Regions from separate parts of the Streptomyces sp. NPDC024017 genome, predicted to be linked through region 2. Evidence: riboswitches for the same ligand, from Rfam matches in the RefSeq annotation. Region 2 holds a riboswitch; the other holds the start of a gene.
What was found. Region 2 has a riboswitch for cobalamin ahead of AB0G20_RS34650 (cobalamin biosynthesis protein). Riboswitches for the same ligand answer to the same signal wherever they lie in the genome.
Positions count from the first base shown of each region.

Region 1: another riboswitch for cobalamin. It lies ahead of AB0G20_RS25365 (energy-coupling factor ABC transporter permease); the one in region 2 lies ahead of AB0G20_RS34650 (cobalamin biosynthesis protein).

Region 1 covers NZ_JBEZYZ010000009.1:235,078-240,374, forward strand. Annotated here, with positions in the region: gene AB0G20_RS25345 (amidinotransferase) at 1-362, shown strand, start outside; gene AB0G20_RS25350 (ATP-binding cassette domain-containing protein) at 427-1,281, opposite strand; gene cbiQ (cobalt ECF transporter T component CbiQ) at 1,278-2,027, opposite strand; gene AB0G20_RS25360 (energy-coupling factor ABC transporter substrate-binding protein) at 2,034-2,402, opposite strand; gene AB0G20_RS25365 (energy-coupling factor ABC transporter permease) at 2,399-3,100, opposite strand; cobalamin riboswitch at 3,130-3,315, opposite strand; gene AB0G20_RS25370 (serine/threonine-protein kinase) at 3,445-4,887, opposite strand; gene AB0G20_RS25375 (MFS transporter) at 5,104-5,297, opposite strand, start outside.
Region 2 covers NZ_JBEZYZ010000016.1:56,404-61,700, forward strand. Annotated here, with positions in the region: gene AB0G20_RS34635 (lysozyme) at 1-645, shown strand, start outside; gene AB0G20_RS34640 (inorganic phosphate transporter) at 789-2,042, shown strand; gene AB0G20_RS34645 (hypothetical protein) at 2,077-2,298, shown strand; cobalamin riboswitch at 2,414-2,572, shown strand; gene AB0G20_RS34650 (cobalamin biosynthesis protein) at 2,672-3,625, shown strand; gene AB0G20_RS34655 (cobyric acid synthase) at 3,627-5,135, shown strand; gene cobN (cobaltochelatase subunit CobN) at 5,132-5,297, shown strand, end outside.

The sequences.
Region 1 (5,297 bases), on a different contig from region 2:
CGTTCGTCCTGCTCGCGCCCGGGAAGGTGCTGATCAACCCCGAGTACGTCGACCCGGACCGCCTGCCGGACGTCCTCGGCTCCTGGGACGTCCTCGTCGCTCCCGAGCCCGACCCGATCGACGAGCGGCTGCTCAAACTCACGTCGATGTGCGGCAAGTGGCTCAGCATGAACGTGCTCATGCTCGACGAGAAGCAGGTGATCGCGGAGCGGCACCACACCGGGATGCTGCGCGCACTGGAGAAGTGGGGCTTCGAGCCGATCCCGTGCGACCTGCTGCACTACGCCCCCTTCGGCGGCTCGTTCCACTGCGCGACCCTCGACGTCCGGCGCCGCGGCTCGCTCCAGTCCTACGTCGACTGACCGAGCTGCTCCGACGTCCGGAGGTGGGCAGGGCGGAGGGCGATACGGCCACGGAGGGTGCCCCTCACCCTCCGGAAGCCCCCAGCCGCGCTGCCGTGAGGGCGGCGAGTTCGTCCGGCGTGCGCGGCCCCGGCTCCATGCCGGACAACAACCCCTGGGCGCGCAGCAGTTCCGCCGCCGCCGCACCCCACGGCAGCCGCAGGCCCGCCTCGTGGAGGAGGTCGGTGCGGGCCAGTGCCGTGGCCGCGGGCCCGGTGCGGACGCCGGACGGGGTGAGGAGCGCCGCGTCGTCGGCCCAGCGCAGGGCGAGGTCGACGTCGTGGGTGGCCATCACCACCGTGGTGCCGGCGGCTCGGAGTCCGTCGAGGGTGGTGAGGAGCCGCTCCTGGCCGTCGGGGTCGAGGCCGGCCGTCGGCTCGTCGAGGACGAGGACGCGGGGCCGCATGGCGACCGCGCCCGCGATGGCGGTGCGTTTGCGCTGCCCGTAGGAGAGCAGATGGGTGGGCCGGTCGGCCAGGGCGGTGATGTCCAGGGCGGCGAGCGCCTCCGCCACCCGCGCCCGCACCTCCGTGTCGTCCAGGCCGAGGTTGAGCGGCCCGAACGACACGTCCTGCTCGACGGACGCCGCGAACAGCTGGTCGTCCGGGTCCTGCACCACCAGCTGCACGGTCGTCCGCAGCCGGGTCAGCCCCTTGCGGTCGTACGACACCGGCCGCCCCTCGACCGTCAGCCGGCCCGCGTGCGGCTTCAGTCCGCCGGACAGCAGCCGCATCAGCGTGGTCTTGCCGCTGCCGTTGCGGCCGAGCAGCGCGAGCGCACGCCCCTCGCGGATCTCGAAGTCGAGGCCGCTGAGCACGGCCGGGCCGTCCTCATAGGCGAAGGACGCGCCGCGCAGGGCGACGAGGGCGGGCTCGCTCATGTCAGCGGCCTTTCCAGTACGAAGGTGAGGGCGGCCAGCGCCGTGAGCAGCAGGCAACTGGCGGCCGTGAAGCGGACGGAGACCCGGGCCTCGGGCACCAGGACGCGCAGGGTGCCGTCGTAGCCGCGCCCGGCGAGTCCGGCCTGGAGACGGGTGGCCCGGTCGAAGGCCCGGACGAACGCGGTCGCGCCGAGCCCGGCCAGGGAGCGCCACTCCGCGGCCCGGCTGGTGTGGCCGAGCCGGGCCGCCTGGGCTTCCCGGATGCGGCGCACGGAGTCCAGCAGCAGGAAGCTCATCCGGTACGTCACGAGCGCGACGTCGACGACCGGGGCGGGAATCCCGGCCCGGACCAGGCGGGGCAGCAGGTCGGACATGGGCGTGGTGAAGGCGAACAGCAGTACGCCCAGGGACGCCGCCGAGGTGCGCAGCAGCAACTCCCCGGCCCGCAACGGCCCGTCACCGGCGAGGGAGACGAACCCCCCGGGGCCGCCCACCTGGACGAGCAGCGTGACCGCGCCGGTCACGCAGAAGCCCAGCGGCACCCGATAGGCCCGCCAGAGCCGCCGCCCGGGCACACCGGCCGGCCCCAGCAGCACCACCAGGGCCGTCAGGAGCACCAGGGCCGCGCCCGGCCAGGGCGGCAGAGAGATCGCGAGCACGGTGAGGCCGAGCCCGAGCACGGCCTTGTCCACGGGATGGCGGCGGCGCCAGCGACTGCTGTGCGCCGCCGCGTCGATCGGCAGCACGCGCGATCAGTCCCGTTCGGCGGGGGACTTCCCGGCGTCACCGGCGAGCGCGCTCTCGGCCTCCCGCTCCAGCGCCCGCTGCTCTCCCTGCCGGCGGCCTCGGTGCAGGCCGAAGTAGTAGGCGAGGACGCCGGCGCCGAGAGCCGCCTGGAGGGAGAACAGGGCCGACTCGATCTCCCCGGACGGCGGTTCGTACAGCGGGGAGAACCACGGCTCGTAGTCCGGCTCGATCTCGGTGATCGCGGACTCCGCCTCACCGTCGGAGCCCGTGAACGGCTCCTTCTTGTGGTCGCCGAGACCGAGCGCGAGCGGCAGTACGGCCAGCGCGGCCACGACGAGCAGCAGCAACAGGTTGATCTTCGTGTTCCTGCTCATCGGGCCACCGCCTCGGTCTCGGTCCGGGACTGCTGCTTGGCGAGGAGCACGCCCAGCCGGGTCAGTTCGCCCTTGCTGGACTGCACCAGCAGCCGCATCACGAGCACGGTCAGCAGGCCCTCGCTCACCGCGAGCGGGATCTGGGTGATGGCGAAGATGGAACCGAACTTGCCGAGCGCGCCCAGGAATCCGCTGCCCGGGTCGGGGAACGCGAGCGCCAACTGCACGCTGGTGACGCAGTAGGTGGACAGGTCGGCTACGAACGCGCCGCAGAACACCGCGACCATCAGCGGCGCGTCGTAGCGCCGCAGCAGTTTGTAGACGGCGTATCCGGCCCAGGGGCCGACGATCGCCATCGAGAAGACGTTGGCGCCGAGCGTGGTCAGGCCGCCGTGCGCGAGCAGCAGCGCCTGGAAGAGCAGGGTGATGGTGCCCAGCACCGCCATGATGGGCGGCCGGAACAGGATGGCTCCGAGGCCCGTGCCGGTGGGGTGCGAGCAACTGCCGGTGACGGACGGCAGTTTCAGGGCGGACAGGACGAAGGTGAAGGCGCCGGACGCACCGAGGAGCAGGGTGCTCTCGGGGTGCTCGCGCACTTCACGGGTGAGCGACCGGACCCCGTGGACGACGAACGGCGCCGACGCGACGCCCCAGGCGACCGCGTGCGCCGGAGGAAGGAAACCCTCGGCAATGTGCATGGCTCAGCAGACCCTCTCCAGCACCTCGTGGATGGTTGACGCGCCTTGGCCGGTCTCCTGGCTGACGGGTACCACCGCCCGGACTCCGCCTTCCCGGGTCGCAAGGACCCAGTGGCTGCCCGTGAGGGCCGGAGCCGGACTTCCCGATTCACAGTGGCGAGGGCCGCACCGGCATCACACCGGATTTCCCGTTCACCAAGGCCTGGTGACAATAAGGCCGGGGTAAGGGCGATGACAAGCCACCCGAGGGGCGCGCGAGGGGGCGCCCACTCGCACACCGGCGCATCCCCCGGCTGATCCACGTGCTCCGGGGCGGGGCGCCGTCGCGCGACATCCGGGCCGGGTCAGTCGTCGCCGCCGTCGTCTCCGTCGTCGCTCTCCCCGCCGTTTCCGGCCTCGTGCGGCTTCTCCGGCTTCGGCTGCTCCGGTTGGCCGTCGCCTGCTTCCGCCGTCGGAGTCGCGGCGCTCGGCGCGGGCGCGGGAGGAGTCGGGGAAGCGGGCGTGGACGGAGTGACATCCGCCACGGTGCCGGTGGTCGGCGTGGTGGCGGCTGCCGGGTTTGCCGCCGGGCCGGAGGCCAGGGGAGAGGGGGAGCCGGCGGACGGTGTGGCGGCGGGGCTGCTCGCGGACGGGGACGCGTCGGGTTCCGTGCCCTCCGCGGTCGTGTCGGGCGAGAACCAGCGCATGCCGAGGAGCATCGCGGCGAGGAAGAGTGCCGCGGCGGCGGCCGTCGCGGCCAGTCTCGACCGGCTGCGGACGCCGCCGCGCCCGCGGGAGCGGCCCGAACGCCCCGCCTGGGCCGCCCGGGCCGCGCTGCGGTGCCCCGGGGTCGCGGGCAGTGCATACGTGGTCGGGTGGCTGGTGTCGGCGGCCGCGTACGGGCCCGGCCCGGCCGGCATCGCCGCGGACGTGGTCGCCGGCCGCAGCGGCCCCGAGACCTCCGGCAGCGGCTCGGGCAGGCCCCGCCAGGCGCCTCCGGCGAACCACGCGGCGGCCTGCTGGGCAGTGGGCCGGTCCTCGGGCTGCTTGGCGAGCAGACCGAGCAGGTAGTTCTCGAACGCCGGCGGCAGTCCCGAGACTCCGAGTTCGCGAGGCGGCACGGGGGCCGAGTCGAGATGCTGGTGGAGGAGGGCGACGGCGGTGTCGGCCTCGAACGGCGGGCGGCCGCTGAGGAGCTGGTAGAGCACGCAGCCCAGGGAGTACATGTCGGAGGCGGGCCCGGCGGGCTTGCCCAGGGCCCGCTCGGGCGCGAGGTAGAGGCCGGTGCCGACGATCTGGCCGGTGGCGGTGAGCGCGGCGCCCGGGTCGTCTAGGAACCGCGCGATGCCGAAGTCGCCGATCTTCAGTGTGCCGCCCGCGTCCAGCAGCAGGTTGGCGGGTTTGACGTCCCGGTGCACGATGCCCTGCCCGTGCGCCGCCGCGAGCCCCGCGGCGGCCTGCGCGGCGAGCGTGGCCACCCGCTCGGCGGGGAGCGCACCGGAGCCGGACAGCACCCGGGCGAGACTGTCGCCCTCGACCAGCTCCATCACCAGGTACAGCCGGTTGTCGTACTCGCCGAAGTCCAGGACACCGACCACGTTGGGGTGGTTGAGACGCCCGGCGGTCTGAGCCTCCAGACGGAACCGGGAGGCCGCCGTGGCATCGGTGTCCTGGGGGAGCAGCAGCTTGACGGCCACCGCTCTGGCGAGCGTCTCGTCGTACGCACGCCAGACCTCTCCCATTCCACCGCGCCCGATCTCAACATCCAGCCGGTAGCGGCCCGCTAGCAGCACTCGTCCTCGTCTCATGCGTGTGGGAAGGTCGTCGCCGCAGGCCGAACTCCCCGCTTCTGCACGGGGATTGGTGGGGGTGCCGCAGCCGACCCAGGATACTGGCGCCGCGTGACCACCGATCTCCGCGGCGGTGTCCTCGACGGGTGCCGACTCGGAAATCCCGGAGCGAAGAGGTCGCCCGCCGGGGTGACACTCCCGTGCGCCCGGTTGCCGCGGGGCGCCGACGCCGTTTCAGGCCGCCGCCCCCGCCCCCTTCTCACGGCGCGGCAGCACAGCCACCGACAGGGCCGTTACGGCCGCGAGGACCAGCCACGGCACGGCGGCGGGCAGGCCCAGGTCGAGCAGGGAGCCGGTGGCCGCGCTGCCGGCGAGGACGATCAGGCCGGACACCGACGACAACGCACCCATGTAGAGGCCGAGCCGGC
Region 2 (5,297 bases):
GCGAGCCGCCCCGAGGGGCACGACGTCTCGTCCCACCAGAAGAACGTCGACTGGCGGAGCGCGAAGGCGAAGGGCGCCCGGTTCGTCTACGTCAAGGCGACCGAGTCCACCACCTACCGCAACCCCTACTTCGACCGGCAGTTCAACGACTCGCGCGCGGCGGGCCTGGTGCGCGGCGCCTACCACTTCGCGCTGCCGGACCGGTCCTCGGGCCGGGCGCAGGCGGCGCACTTCGTACGCAACGGCGGCGGCTGGACGGCGGACGGCTGGACGCTGCCGCCCGCGCTCGACATCGAATACAACCCGTACGACAAGAAGCACAAGTGCTACGGCCTGAGCAGGGCGGGGATGGTCGGCTGGATCGCGTCGTTCAGCGACGAGATCAAGCGGATCACCGGCCGCCGCCCGGTGATCTACACGACGACCCACTGGTGGAACACGTGCACGGGCGGCAGTCGCGCCTTCGCCGCAGGCCACGACCTGTGGATCGCCCGCTACGACGCGGCGGGCCCGGGGGCGCTGCCGGCCGGCTGGTCCTCCTGGACCTTCTGGCAGTTCGACAACGGCGGCGGGGCCCTGCCGGGTGACCAGAATCTCTTCAACGGGTCACTCGATCGACTGAAGCGCTTCGCGCGAGGCGCCTAGCCGCCGGGGCGCCGGGCCGCCGCTCCGGGGCGGAACGAGGACCCCCCGTTGCAGTCACCCCTGCGCCCCTCCCAGTTCATCTTCCGTTCACTCAGGTTGCCTACGTTCGTCGCGCCAACGACCTCGAACGATTGCCTGGGTAAATGGAAAGCTTCTCGCTGATCCTCGCGATTGTGGTGGTAACCGCACTCGCGTTCGATTTCACGAACGGTTTCCACGACACCGCGAACGCGATGGCCACGACCATTTCCACGGGCGCCATGAAGCCCAAGGTCGCGGTGGCCATGTCCGCGGTCCTCAACCTGGTCGGCGCCTTCCTGTCCGTCGAAGTCGCCAACACGATCTCCAAAGGCCTCGTCGACGAGGCCGGCATCCGCCCCGAGGTCATCTTCGCCGCCTTGGTCGGCGCGATCCTCTGGAACCTGCTGACCTGGCTGGTCGGACTGCCGTCCAGCTCCTCCCACGCCCTCATGGGCGGTCTCATCGGTGCCACGATCGCCTCGGCGGGCGTCGGCGCGGTGCACGGTGACGTGCTGGTCACCAAGGTGCTGATCCCGGCGATCGCCGCCCCGCTGGTCGCGGGCATCGCGGCGATGCTGGCCACGCGGCTGACGTACTCCCTCGGCAGGAAGGCCGACGGCGAGGCCTCCAAGAAGGGCTACCGGTCCGGCCAGATCGCCTCCGCGGGCCTGGTCTCCCTGGCGCACGGCACGAACGACGCGCAGAAGACGATGGGTGTCATCACCCTCGCCCTGGTCGCCGGCGGCGCCGTCGCCCCCGACTCCGACCCGCCCATGTGGGTCATCCTCTCCGCGGGCATCGCGATCGCGCTGGGCACGTACCTGGGTGGCTGGCGCATCATCCGCACCATGGGCAAGGGCCTGACCGACCTTCAGCCGCAGCAGGGCTTCGCCGCCCAGACCTCCGCGGCCACGGTCATCCTGGCCTCCTCCCACATCGGTTTCTCCCTGTCCACCACCCACTCCGTGTCCGGCTCGGTGATGGGCGCGGGGCTCGGCCGCAAGGGCGGTGTCGTCCGCTGGTCGACCGCGACGCGCATGTTCGTCGCGTGGGGCCTGACGCTGCCGGCGGCCGCGCTGGTGGCCGCGCTCGCCGAGTACGTCACCGGTTTCGGCAACTGGGGCACCGCGGTGGTGGCCGTCTTCCTCGTCGCCTCCAGCGCGGCGATCTGGAAGCTGTCCCGGCGTGAGGTCGTCGACCACACCAACGTCAACGACACCGACGAGGCGGAGCCGGCCGGTGTGGTGACCACGGCGATGGCCGCGGTGACACCGCCCCCGGCGGGTGGTACGGCTGCGGCGTCGGAGGACCCGGTCCCCGCGTTCCCGTCGCAGGCCACCGCCGAGCGCACGCCGACCACGACCACCACGGTCTGACCCCGCCCACCGGTAACAAGGAAGAATCTCTGAGATGAAGATCGACTGGGCGGCCCTCGGCTCCGTGTTCGGCGTCAGCCTCGTGGTCACCGTGGCTCTCGTGGGCCTGTTCACCCTCGGCATCACCGGCCTGTCCCGCCGCGAGCGGGCGGTGGCCCAGGGCGGGTCCGCGGGCCTCGCGGTCACCGGTGCGTACGCGTGCTTCGCGGCGTGTGCGGCGGCTGTCGGGTACGGGATCTACCTGATCGTGGCCTGACGGCCCGATCGCACATCGTCCGCCGGGCGGCATGGGACCTCAAGTCCTGTGCCGCCCGGTCGTCGTGTGTGCGCAGGGGTCGATGTGGGGTTCTCCACACTCTCCCCTCGCAGGTCAACGGCAAGTTGACGGCGGTTCCCGGCCGTGGTGGACTGCCGGGGCCAGTACGGCGGCAGGAGAGGAAGCCGGTGCAAGTCCGGCGCGGTCCCGCCACTGTCACCGGGGTAGCAATCCCCGGGAGCCAGGAACTCTCACCGCCGGTCTCGTCGAACCAGGGCGTGGACACCCTGAGTGAGGACATATATCGCCATGCGCGGCTGCCGATCGAGGTTCAACACCCCACCCCTGCCCGCCCTCCTGGCCGGCTGAGCCCATGGGTGCCGGTCGCGTCTTCGCGTACGGCGCCGCCGCCGGTCTGATCGGTGACCTGCTGCTCGGTGATCCTCGCCGGGGGCATCCGGTCGCCGCGTTCGGGCGGGCCGCGGGTGCCGTGGAGCGGGTGTTGTGGCGGGACCACCGCGGGTGGGGCGCGCTGCACACCGTCGTGTGTACGTCGGGGGCCGTCGCCCTCGGTTCCGTCGCCGCGCGTGCCGTGCGGACGTCCGCCGTCGCCTCCGTCGCGCTGACCGGTGCCGCCACCTGGGCCGTCGTCGGGGGGACTTCGCTGGCCCGGGAGGCCCAGGCCATCGGGCGTGCCCTGGAGGCCGGGGACGTCGAGGCGGCCCGGGCCCGGCTGCCGCATCTGTGCGGGCGGGATCCGCAGGCCCTCGATGCCGACGGCATGGCCCGGGCCGTGGTCGAGTCCGTCGCCGAGAACACCTCCGACGCGGTGGTGGGGGCGCTGGTGTGGGGGGCCGTCGGCGGGGTGCCGGGGCTGCTCGGGTTCCGGGCGGTCAACACCCTGGACGCCATGGTCGGGCACAAGTCGGCCCGCTACCGCCGGTACGGGTGGGCTTCCGCGCGGCTGGACGATGTCGCGGGGTGGCCGGGAGCGCGGCTGACCGCCGTCCTCGCCGTCCTGGCCGGGCCGGATCCGCGGGGGGCCGTCCGGGCCTGGCGGGCCGACGCGGCGCAGCATCCGAGTCCCAACGCCGGTCCTGTGGAGGCCTCGTTCGCGGGGGCGCTCGGGGTGCGGCTCGGCGGGACGCTCTCGTACGGCGGGCGGGTGGAGCACCGGCCCGTGCTGAACACGCAGGGGCGTGCCGTCGGCACGCACGACGTCGCACGGGCCGTGCGGCTGTCGAGGCGCGTCACCTGGCTCGCGCTCGGGGTGTGCGCCGGTGCGCGGTTGCTCAAGAGTGCGCGGTTGCTGAAGAGGGGGAAATGACATGAGCGGTGGGCTTCTCGTCGCCGGTACCACCTCCGACGCCGGCAAGAGCGTCGTGACGGCCGGGATCTGCCGGTGGCTGGTGCGGCAGGGCGTCAAGGTCGCGCCCTTCAAGGCGCAGAACATGTCCCTGAACTCCTTCGTGACGAAGGAGGGCGCCGAGATCGGCCGGGCGCAGGCCATGCAGGCGCAGGCCTGCCGGGTCGAGCCGACCGCGCTGATGAATCCCGTGCTCCTCAAGCCCGGTGGCGAGCAGAGCAGTCAGGTCGTGCTGCTGGGCAAGCCGGTCGGGGAGCTGAGCGCGCGCGGGTACCACGGCGGGCGGCAGCAGAAGCTGCTGGGGACGGTGCTGGACTGTCTGGAGCAGTTGCGGGGCACGTATGACGCGGTGATCTGTGAGGGGGCCGGTTCTCCCGCCGAGATCAATCTGCGGCGGACGGACATCGTGAACATGGGGATCGCCCGTAACGCCGGGCTGCCCGTGCTCGTCGTCGGCGACATCGACCGGGGCGGTGTGTTCGCCTCGTTCTTCGGGACGGTGGCGCTGCTGTCGCCCGAGGACCAGGAGTGTGTCGCCGGGTTCCTCGTCAACAAGTTCCGCGGGGACGTCTCCCTGCTGGAGCCGGGCCTGGACATGCTGCACGGGCTCACCGGGCGGCGTACGTACGGCGTGCTGCCCTTCCGGCACGGCCTCGGGATCGACGAGGAGGACGGGCTGCGGGTCTCCCTGCGGGGAGCGGTCCGGGAGTCCGTCGTCGCCCCGCCGGTCGGCGAGGACGTGCTGCGCGTCGCGGTCTGTGCCGTGCCGCTCATGTCCAACTTCACCGACGTGGACGCCCTGGCCGCCGAACCGGGCGTCGTGGTGCGGTTCGTGGACCGGCCGGAGGAACTGTCCGACGCCGACCTCGTCGTCGTGCCCGGCACCCGCGGGACGGTCCGTGCGCTGGAGTGGCTGCGCGAGCGGGGGCTCGCCGACGCCCTGGCCCGCAGGGCCGCCGAGCAGCGGCCGGTCCTCGGCATCTGCGGCGGTTTCCAGATCCTCGGCGAGCACATCGAGGACGACGTCGAGAGCCGCCGGGGCCACGTCGACGGGCTCGGGATCCTGCCCGTGCGGGTGCGGTTCGCCCGCGAGAAGACCCTCACGCGGCCGGTGGGCGAGGCCCTCGGGGAGCGCGTCGAGGGTTACGAGATCCACCACGGCGTCGCCGACGTCACCGGAGGAGTCCCCTTCCTGGACGGCTGCCGGGTCGGCCAGACCTGGGGCACGCACTGGCACGGCTCACTGGAGTCGGACGGCTTCCGGCGGGCCTTTCTGCGCGAGGTGGCGGCCGCCGCGGGCCGCCGCTTCGTGCCCGCGCCGGAGACCTCGTTCGCCGCGCTGCGCGAGGAGCAACTCGACCGGCTCGGCGACCTGATCGAACAGCACGCGGACACGGACGCGCTGTGGCGGCTCATCGAGTCCGGCGCGCCGCAAGGACTGCCCTTCATTCCACCGGGAGCGCCCGCATGAGCACAGTGTTGTTGTTGTCGACCGCCGACACGGACCTGCTGGCGGCCCGGGCCGCCTCCGGTGCCGACTACCGGATCGGCAACCCGACCCGCGTGGACGTCCGGGAGGAGCTTCCGGCCCTGCTGGACGGGGCCGGCATCGCCGTCGTCCGGCTGCTCGGCG